Regions from separate parts of the Lacticaseibacillus parahuelsenbergensis genome, predicted to be linked through region 1. Evidence: a T-box and tRNA genes for the amino acid it is inferred to sense, from the RefSeq annotation. Region 1 holds a T-box; the other holds one or more tRNA genes.
The links. A T-box is a leader RNA that pairs with one kind of tRNA and senses whether it is charged. The one in region 1 lies ahead of leuS (leucine--tRNA ligase), so its partner is inferred to be a tRNA-Leu.

Region 2: it has a tRNA-Leu gene. The T-box ahead of leuS (leucine--tRNA ligase) is inferred to sense a tRNA for this amino acid. The anticodon was not compared.

The regions. Positions count from the first base shown of each region.
Region 1 covers NZ_CP132482.1:836,672-840,885, reverse strand. The annotation lists gene leuS (leucine--tRNA ligase) at 1-1,652, opposite strand, end outside; T-box leader at 1,990-2,183, opposite strand; gene LACPH_RS04065 (phosphatase PAP2 family protein) at 2,310-2,984, shown strand; gene LACPH_RS04060 (DUF4811 domain-containing protein) at 3,066-3,791, opposite strand; gene LACPH_RS04055 (MDR family MFS transporter) at 3,788-4,214, opposite strand, start outside.
Region 2 covers NZ_CP132482.1:1,777,575-1,781,788, reverse strand. The annotation lists gene LACPH_RS08385 (ABC transporter permease) at 1-187, shown strand, start outside; gene LACPH_RS08380 (ABC transporter ATP-binding protein) at 180-932, shown strand; gene LACPH_RS08375 (SprT family protein) at 1,194-1,646, shown strand; gene LACPH_RS08370 (GNAT family N-acetyltransferase) at 1,639-2,103, opposite strand; tRNA gene LACPH_RS08365 (tRNA-Leu) at 2,207-2,292, opposite strand; gene LACPH_RS08360 (ISNCY family transposase) at 2,465-3,922, shown strand; gene LACPH_RS08355 (ECF transporter S component) at 4,136-4,214, shown strand, end outside.

The DNA.
Region 1 (4,214 bases):
CCAATATCATAAAGGAACAGGTTCCAGAAGCGCGCGTACAAAAGATGCAGGACGGCGTGTTCAGCGCCGCCAATATAAAGATCAACCGGCATCCACTGCTTGAGCTTGTCGTAATCGGCAAGTGCTTCTTTATTGTGCGGATCGACAAAGCGCAGGAAATACCATGAAGAACCAGCCCATTGCGGCATCGTGTTGGTTTCCCGCTTGCCTTTGCGCCCGTTTTTGTCGACAACATTGACCCAATCTGTCAAATTGGCCAATGGACTTTCACCAGTCCCGCTTGGCTTGATATCGACTTCTTCAGGCAATACCAGTGGCAGTTCATCTTCCGGTACCAGTGTGGTTTCGCCGTCTTCCCAATGAATCACCGGAATCGGCTCGCCCCAATACCGCTGACGGGAAAAGACCCAATCGCGCAACTTATAATTAACTTTGGCGTGACCAATACCCTTGTCTTCCAACCAGCTAATCATTCGATCAATGGCATCCTGTTCGTTTAAGCCATCCAAAAATTCGGAATTGATGTGGACCCCATCGCCAGTGTAGGCTGCCTCATCAATATTGCCACCTTCGATAACCGGCTTGATTTCGATCCCAAACTTTTTGGCGAAGGCATAGTCACGATCATCATGCGCCGGTACCGCCATGATTGCCCCAGTACCATACGTCGCCAGGACATAATCCGAGATCCAAATTGGCAGTTTCTCGCCATTAACCGGATTCGTAGCATAAGCGCCGGTCCAGACACCGGTTTTCTCTTTATCCAGCGCGGTCCGATCCAGATCGGATTTACGTGCGGCTTCTTCAACATAGGCATCGACAACTGCCTGCTGCTCCGGTGTTGTAATTTTTTCAACCAATTCGTGTTCAGGTGCCATCACCACATAGGTAGCGCCAAAAAGGGTGTCCGGACGCGTTGTGAACACGTCGAATTTTTCCTGACTGTCGGTGACTGCAAAGGTAATCTGCGCACCGGTAGATTTGCCGATCCAGTTGCGTTGCATCTGTTTGATCGATTCCGGCCAGTCTAGGTCATCGAGATCAGCAAGCAGCTTATCCGCATACGCCGTAATCTTCAGCATCCACTGCCGCATTGGTTTGCGAATGACTGGAAATCCGCCGCGTTCGGTTTTGCCATCGATAACTTCCTCATTGGCCACAACGGTTCCTAAGTCCGGACTCCAGTTAACCGGCACTTCGGCTTCATAGGCCAACCCATGTTTATACAGTTGTTCAAAAATCCATTGCGTCCACTTATAATAATTTGGATCCGTCGTATTAATTTCGCGATTCCAGTCGTATGAAAAGCCAAGACTATTAATTTGACGCTTGAACGTTTCAATGTTTTGCTTGGTGAAGGTACGCGGATTGTGTCCGGTATTCAAGGCATATTGCTCAGCCGGCAAACCGAATGCGTCCCAGCCCATTGGATGCAACACGTTGAACCCCTGCATCCGTTTCATTCGCGCAACAATATCGGTTGCCGTATACCCTTCCGGATGCCCAACATGCAGGCCTTGGCCTGACGGATATGGAAACATGTCCAATGCATAAAAATTCGGTTTTTTCGGATCAGTCGTGGTATTAAACTCGTTATGCTCTGCCCAATAACGTTGCCACTTCTTATCGATCTCATGATGATCGTATGCCATTTTTTTACCTCCCAATTTTTTGTGAGCGTGAACCGGCGCGCTTAGGAGCTGAAGTATAAGTGGCCTTGGGCGTGATGGCCCGGGTTTAGGCCATTGCGACCAAGGTCCTTATACGCAAGCTCCTGCGCCGGTGAACGCGTTAATGTGAGCGTGAACCGGCGCGTTTAGGGGTCGGAGTGTAAGCGGCCTTGGGCGTGATGGCCCGAACTTAGGCCATTGCGACCAAGGTCCTTACACGCAGACCCTGCGCCGGTGAACGCGTTAATGTGAGCGTGAACCGGCGCGCTATAACGTGAACTAGTTCACTAATCTTTCAAACAAAAAACCGCCCTATTTTCATTAGGACGGCTCAGCCGCGGTACCACCTAAGTTCTGTTTGCACAGCGCTCAAAGGAGATAACGGTCCGACCGGCTGCGATTACTGGCTTCACCGCAGCAACTTCAAAGGCCAGTTCAGTCTTAGCATCGTCAGGCTCGCACCACCGCCTGCTCTCTGATCCCCGCATCGACTTACTACTCCTTTGTTCGTTTGATTATTGCATCAATCATAGCAAAAACCTTAGATGTGTTCAATGGTCATTATGCTATTCTATTTATATTAGGCATTTTCTTAGCGCATTCGTTACAGTCGATTGTGCTTATTTTGGGAGGTTTGTTTTGGCACAACGTCGTTCACTACCACTTTATCTATCAGGATCTGCATTAATCATTTTCATTACCTTACTAGTCGGCATTGTTAACAACGCAAACTGGATTCATACGGTCGATCAGCGCGTTATCGCCTTTGTGACCCACTTTCACGCAGCAACGCTTAAACCGCTGCTTCTCGTCATTACCGAATTAGGAAACCCCAGCATTTTAATTGTTTTAACCATGGTCTTGGCGGCAGGGCTTTTACTTTGCCGTTATCGGAGTGCAGCCGTGTTTGCAGCCAGCGTTGGCGCCATCATGGGGGTGCTCAATGTCAGCATCAAATATCTGATCCAACGGCCGCGGCCGTTCATCGCCGATCCGCAAATTCGCGCCTTAGTCAAAGCCAGCGGATTCAGTTTCCCCAGCGGGCATTCCAGTGGCACCATGATGTTTTATGGCACGATTATTCTTTTGGCATGGACATTGCTCAAACATCCGACTGGCAAATGGCTGATCACGATCCTGGCAGTCTTGATGATCGGCTTGACCGGCTATTCACGCATCTTTGTCCGTGTCCACTATCCGACCGATGTCTTTGCCGGCTTTTCGTTGGGATTCGCCTTGTTAATGCTGAGTTGGTGGTTTTTCAATCCCTACTTATCTCGCCAGCATCAACGTAAGCAAAAAGCAGATCGCTGAGAGAAAACTCGCCATCTGCTTTTTTAATGCCTTGAGTTGACTATTGTGCGTGCGTCACTGCACCACATACATTGTCATTAACTATTTATGTGCCTGCACATCCTGCACGGCTTGCTGGATCAGCTCTTGTTGCACGGCTTTTTGAGCCTGCTTCATTAGCGTGGTCTGATCCGTCGCCAACTTCGGATCGGCTTTGACCAATTCTGCTGCTTTGGCTTTCACCTTTGTCGCCAAGGCGGCTTTTTGCTGCGCAGTTGGGTGCTGCAACGCTTTTAACTTGGTGCTCAGCTGCTTGGCCTGCGTCGTGGTCAAAACGAACCAGCTTTTGGGAATGGCGAGCTGGTTATGCTGAGAGACGAACTGGTCGGCACCTTCATGATTGAATAGTGCACCATAAAAGCCATTTTGATATTCCCACTGTGTCGTCTTACTCGTTAATGAAGCGGTCGTATCAGACGTTCTGGAAACTTTATTATGCACGGCTAGGTCGGCTTTGGTATGCACGGCCTTTTTCTTAGGATCCGTTTTGTAAATATAAACGGCGTGTTTGCCGGCAGTTCCCACGGTTTGCTTCAAAAGCATCGGCATTTGCGCATTAGGCGATGCGGTATAAATGGTCTGCTCGTCGGTCGTTGTCCGCTTAACCATCCCAAAATGGGCATTATCATTCAGCGTGATGAGCAACAAACTGCCCACGACGCCGATACCAAACACAATGATCAATGCGGTGCGTTTAAGCGAACGGTGCATCATGATGAAACTAAGATAAAGGCCAACGACCATCAACCCTAAAAACCAAAGAATCATGCCTTCACCTTCTTTTCATCTTTAATCGTCACTTCTTGCGACATGGCGTGACTATTCAGGAAGAATGTCAGAATCCAGCCGACAAGACTAAACCCGACTGCCAGTAAAAAGGCCGCGTGATAACCGTTGAGTGTAGCATTGAAAAAGTCTTGCTTATACTGCAGCGGATTACTTTTTACCAGGCTGGCTGCCGGTTTAGTGAGATTGGTGACGTTTGACAGGACTGAGATCAAAACCGCCGTCGTCATCGAAGTCGCAACCTGTCGTACCGTGTTGTTCACCGCCGTGCCATGGCGAATCATGTCAGGCGTCAACGCATTCATCCCATTGGTCGTCAATGGCATCATGACCATTGAAATCCCAAACATCCGTACCGCATAAATCACTGTAATGAAGATTGACGGGGTGTTTGTCGTCAAGAAG
Region 2 (4,214 bases), 940 kb from region 1:
CGCCGTGATTCTGGGCAGTATTCTATACCGGTTTGTTCTGCTAGTGGTTTTGGCACTGGGATTCAACGCCGACGACCTGAAATTGATTTCGGCAGTGGTCCTAGCCGTTGCCATCATGGTACCGCAAATCGATCATCAACTGCGATTACGGCGAGTTTTGCAAAAAGGGGTGCAGGCACATGGCTGAATTAATATTAGATCACGTCACAGTCAATGTACCGGTCGCAACGGAAGTAAAAACCTTGCTTCAAGACGTGACGTTAACGGTCAAAACCGGTGATTTCGTAACAGTCTTAGGCCATAACGGCGCAGGAAAATCGACGCTGTTTAACGCCATTACCGGTGATCTGCCGGTGAGCGGAGGAACGGTGACCTTAGCCGGTAAAAAGTTGAATGGCCAACGTCCCGAGCAACGGGCGCGTCACATTGCCCGAGTCTTCCAAGATCCAAAAATGGGCACAGCCCCGCGGATGACGGTCGCCGAAAACTTGCTATTAGCCAGTCACCGTGGCCAGCGCTTAAGTTTGCGCTCACGGGGACTTACTGCCCAAAAGGAGCGGCTGAAAGAACTTGCGGCCAAAACCGGGAATGGTCTGGCTGAAGCGCTTGATAAGCCGACTGAACAACTTTCTGGCGGGCAACGGCAGGCACTGAGTCTGTTAATGGCCACTATGCGAGAGCCTGATCTGCTATTACTTGATGAACACACGGCAGCACTGGACCCGCACACGAGCCAATCAATCATGACGCTGACTAACGAAATTGTTTCGGATCAACATTTAACCTGCTTAATGATTACCCATCAAGTCGAAGATGCGTTACGCTATGGCACGCGCTTAATCGTTTTAGATGCCGGCCAAATTGTGGCTGATTTTGATCAAAAGAGAAAAGCTGCGCTAACCCGTGAGGATGTGTTGGCGTTCTTTAGCTAAAGAATATTTTTTAGCTAATTGAAGCATTCAAGTAAGTTCGTCTCGGCGCATTATGAATGCGGTGCGCGTGAGTCAGATTCAATTTTAGAATGACGAAAAAATCGGTTACGGATGATCGTGCACATCAACCATGCATGAACATCTGGAACCGATTTTTGTATTGCTGGTATAGATTGTTTGTGAGCAGGTTAGCGGTCAGCGTCAGTCGTGCAATCGAGCATCACTTGATGTACACTGTTGGCTCGGAGGTAATGTTCAACGATGACAAACCAAGAACTACAGGCACGCGTGGAGGCAATTTCCATGGCGGCATTTCACCAACCGTTCCGCCACCATGCCATTTTCAATGCCCGGCTAAAAACAACCGGCGGCCGGTTTCATCCAGCTGACATGAATTTGGACTTTAACCCCAAACTCTTTGCCGCTTATCCCCCGGCAATCACCGATGGCATCATCAAGCATGAACTGGTGCACTATCATTTGTACGCCCAGCATCGCGGGTACCAACACCGCGATCATGATTTCCGCCAATTACTGGCAGCAGTTGGCGGGTCCCGCTTTGCTCCGCCGCTGCCCACGACCGGCCGTCAATATATCTATGTTTGTACGCAATGCGGCCGGCAATTCATTCGTCGGCGGCGGATTGACGTCAAACGGTATGCCTGTGGCCACTGCCGCGGCAAGTTGCGACTACAAAAAACGGAGATCAATTGAGTGGCTTTTGTAACGTTAAATTGACTGGTTCAAAACCGGCCTTGGCGTATACTTCACGAGCCGTCTTATTAGCACTGAGGACATTGAGTTGGATAAAAGATGCCTGGTGACTTTTGGCAAAAGCCGCAACCGCCGCCATCAGCTGCTTCGCCAAGCCGTGATGACGCTGATCAGGGATGACAAAGAGATCGATGAGTTGGGCAAAATGTTGCGGCACAAATTCAGGACTGGCACTGGTTTGTGCTAAGACAACCAAGGCAAAACCGGTAAGTTTCCCATGACTTTCGGTCACAAATAACCGGGCAAGGTCGTTTTGCAGATAATCGGCAAAATATTGGCGGTTATCAGTGGCTAATGGTCGATACGTGTCCGGCGCCAATGTCGCCATTTCCGTTGTAAGCTGTTGGTAAAGATCCACGATTGCAGACAGATCAACAAATTGGGCTTCACGAAGCATTTTAAGTTACTCCTATCTCATTCGAATTAAGCGGTTACGGATAACCAATCATTAAAAAAGATCCGATCAACAAGTTATCGTTGTTGGTCGGATCTTTTTACACTGCGGGCAAGAAGACTCGAACTTCCATGAGCAAAAATGCTCACAAGATCCTTAATCTTGCGCGTCTACCAATTCCGCCATGCCCGCATGGCTATTTAAGCACAAGAAATATTATAGAAAATCAGATGATCAAAGTCAACAAAAATTTACTATTCGGTTGAACCCGTGTCGACCGCAAGCGATATTGTCTTAAGTAAGCAGTTAGCCAAAGTGTCACAAAAACTGTAACCTCTTAGAAGATACATCTAGGAGGAATCACATGAAGAAGGTTGTCTTAACAATGAAAGAAGAAGAACGTTACCGAGTCATCAAAGCAGTGGTCAATGGTAAGACCTCCGTGCAACGCGCAGCCGTTAAGCTCAAGCGCTCCGAACGAACCATCTACCGATTGATCAAGCTTTACAAGCAACAAGGCAAAGACGGCTTTATCCATGGCAATGCCGGTCGTGAGCCCGCCAACAAACGCAACGCGCAACTCGAACGCCAGATTATTCGTCTGTACACCAACAAGTATGCCGGATTCAACATCGCCCATTTTCACGAGTTCTTAACCACTGCCGAACAAATCGCCATCTCCGAATCCTCACTCCGGCTCTTATTCAGACACCACCACATTCTCTCACCCAAAGCCCATAAAGCCACCAAGCGCCGAGTCAAGCGTGAATTAAAAGAAAAAGAAAAGAAGTCCAAGCTCCTATCCAAACGTGATGAAGCCACCTTGTCAGCCATCGAGGTCGTTGAAAACATCAAAGCCCATCCAGAACGTCCTCGGAAACATTATTCTGGTGAACAGGTACAAATGGATGCTTCCTGGGAGTATTGGTTTGGTACTCAAAAAACCACCTTACACGCAGCCATTGATGATCAGTCCGGGAACGTTGTCGGCGGCTACTTTGCCAAACAAGAAACACTCAGCGGCTATTATCATGTGTTTGCCCAAGTCCTTCGCGATTATGGCGCTCCAGCAGAATTCCTAACGGATCGGCGCACCGTGTTTAACAGCAACAAAAAAGAGGGCTCACCTTCGACCGAGAACCCTCTTACACGTTTCGGTTATGCCTGCCAGACACTTGGAACAGAACTTTCGGTCACCAGTATTCCGCAAGCCAAAGGCCGCATAGAACGTCTTCTGGAGACTTTTCAAGATCGGCTCACAAGTGAACTGCGGTTGCATAACATCACCACAATCGCAGATGCCAATCGGTTTTTGGTCGGCTTTATCAAGCGTTACAATGACCGCTTCGCATCTACCATCAAAAGTAGCATGTCGGTGTTTGATAAGCAACTAACACCCAAGGAAATTGACAATATTTTGATCATTGCCAATGAACGCAGCATCGGCCACGGACATTGTGTTCGCTTTGATAACAAACGCTATCTGCCACACCGGAATGGCGAATTGGTTTATTTACCCCCGCATACAAAGGTCTTAGTCATCAAAAGCTTCACGGGCAGACTTTATATGACCACTGATGATGACCAGGTGTACGACCTTTTCTGTGTGCCAAAAGAACAGTTCATGTCAGCCAAATTCGATCTTACGCCAGCTGCGGCACCAACTCCTAAACGAACCAAGAAAATCCCGGCAATCACGCATCCGTGGCGCCGCGCTAACTATCGCGATTACCTTGATTCTCTTGGCATTAACAGGACAAGGGTTAAACAGTTGGTCGCCGAACGATATCCATACAAGAATTCACAAGCGATTCAAGTCTAATTAGGATCATCTCGCGTCCAGTTTTCGGACGCATGTTTTATGGAATTTACTGTCAAAGTCGAAAATCGCTTGACACAAAAATTTACTATTCGGTTGAACCCGTAGAGTGGCGAAAAGTTGACAAGTCCTGACTGAAAGCTGAACTTGTTTGGTGCTGCTTGGAACGTGTATAATCTGATAGAGCTAACTGTAAACAAATAGGGGGTGTCCAGCATGACGCGTCGAGGGAAAGCGTATAACATTGCTATTATTGGAATTCTCGGTGCTTTAATTATCCTCCAGGCTTATATTC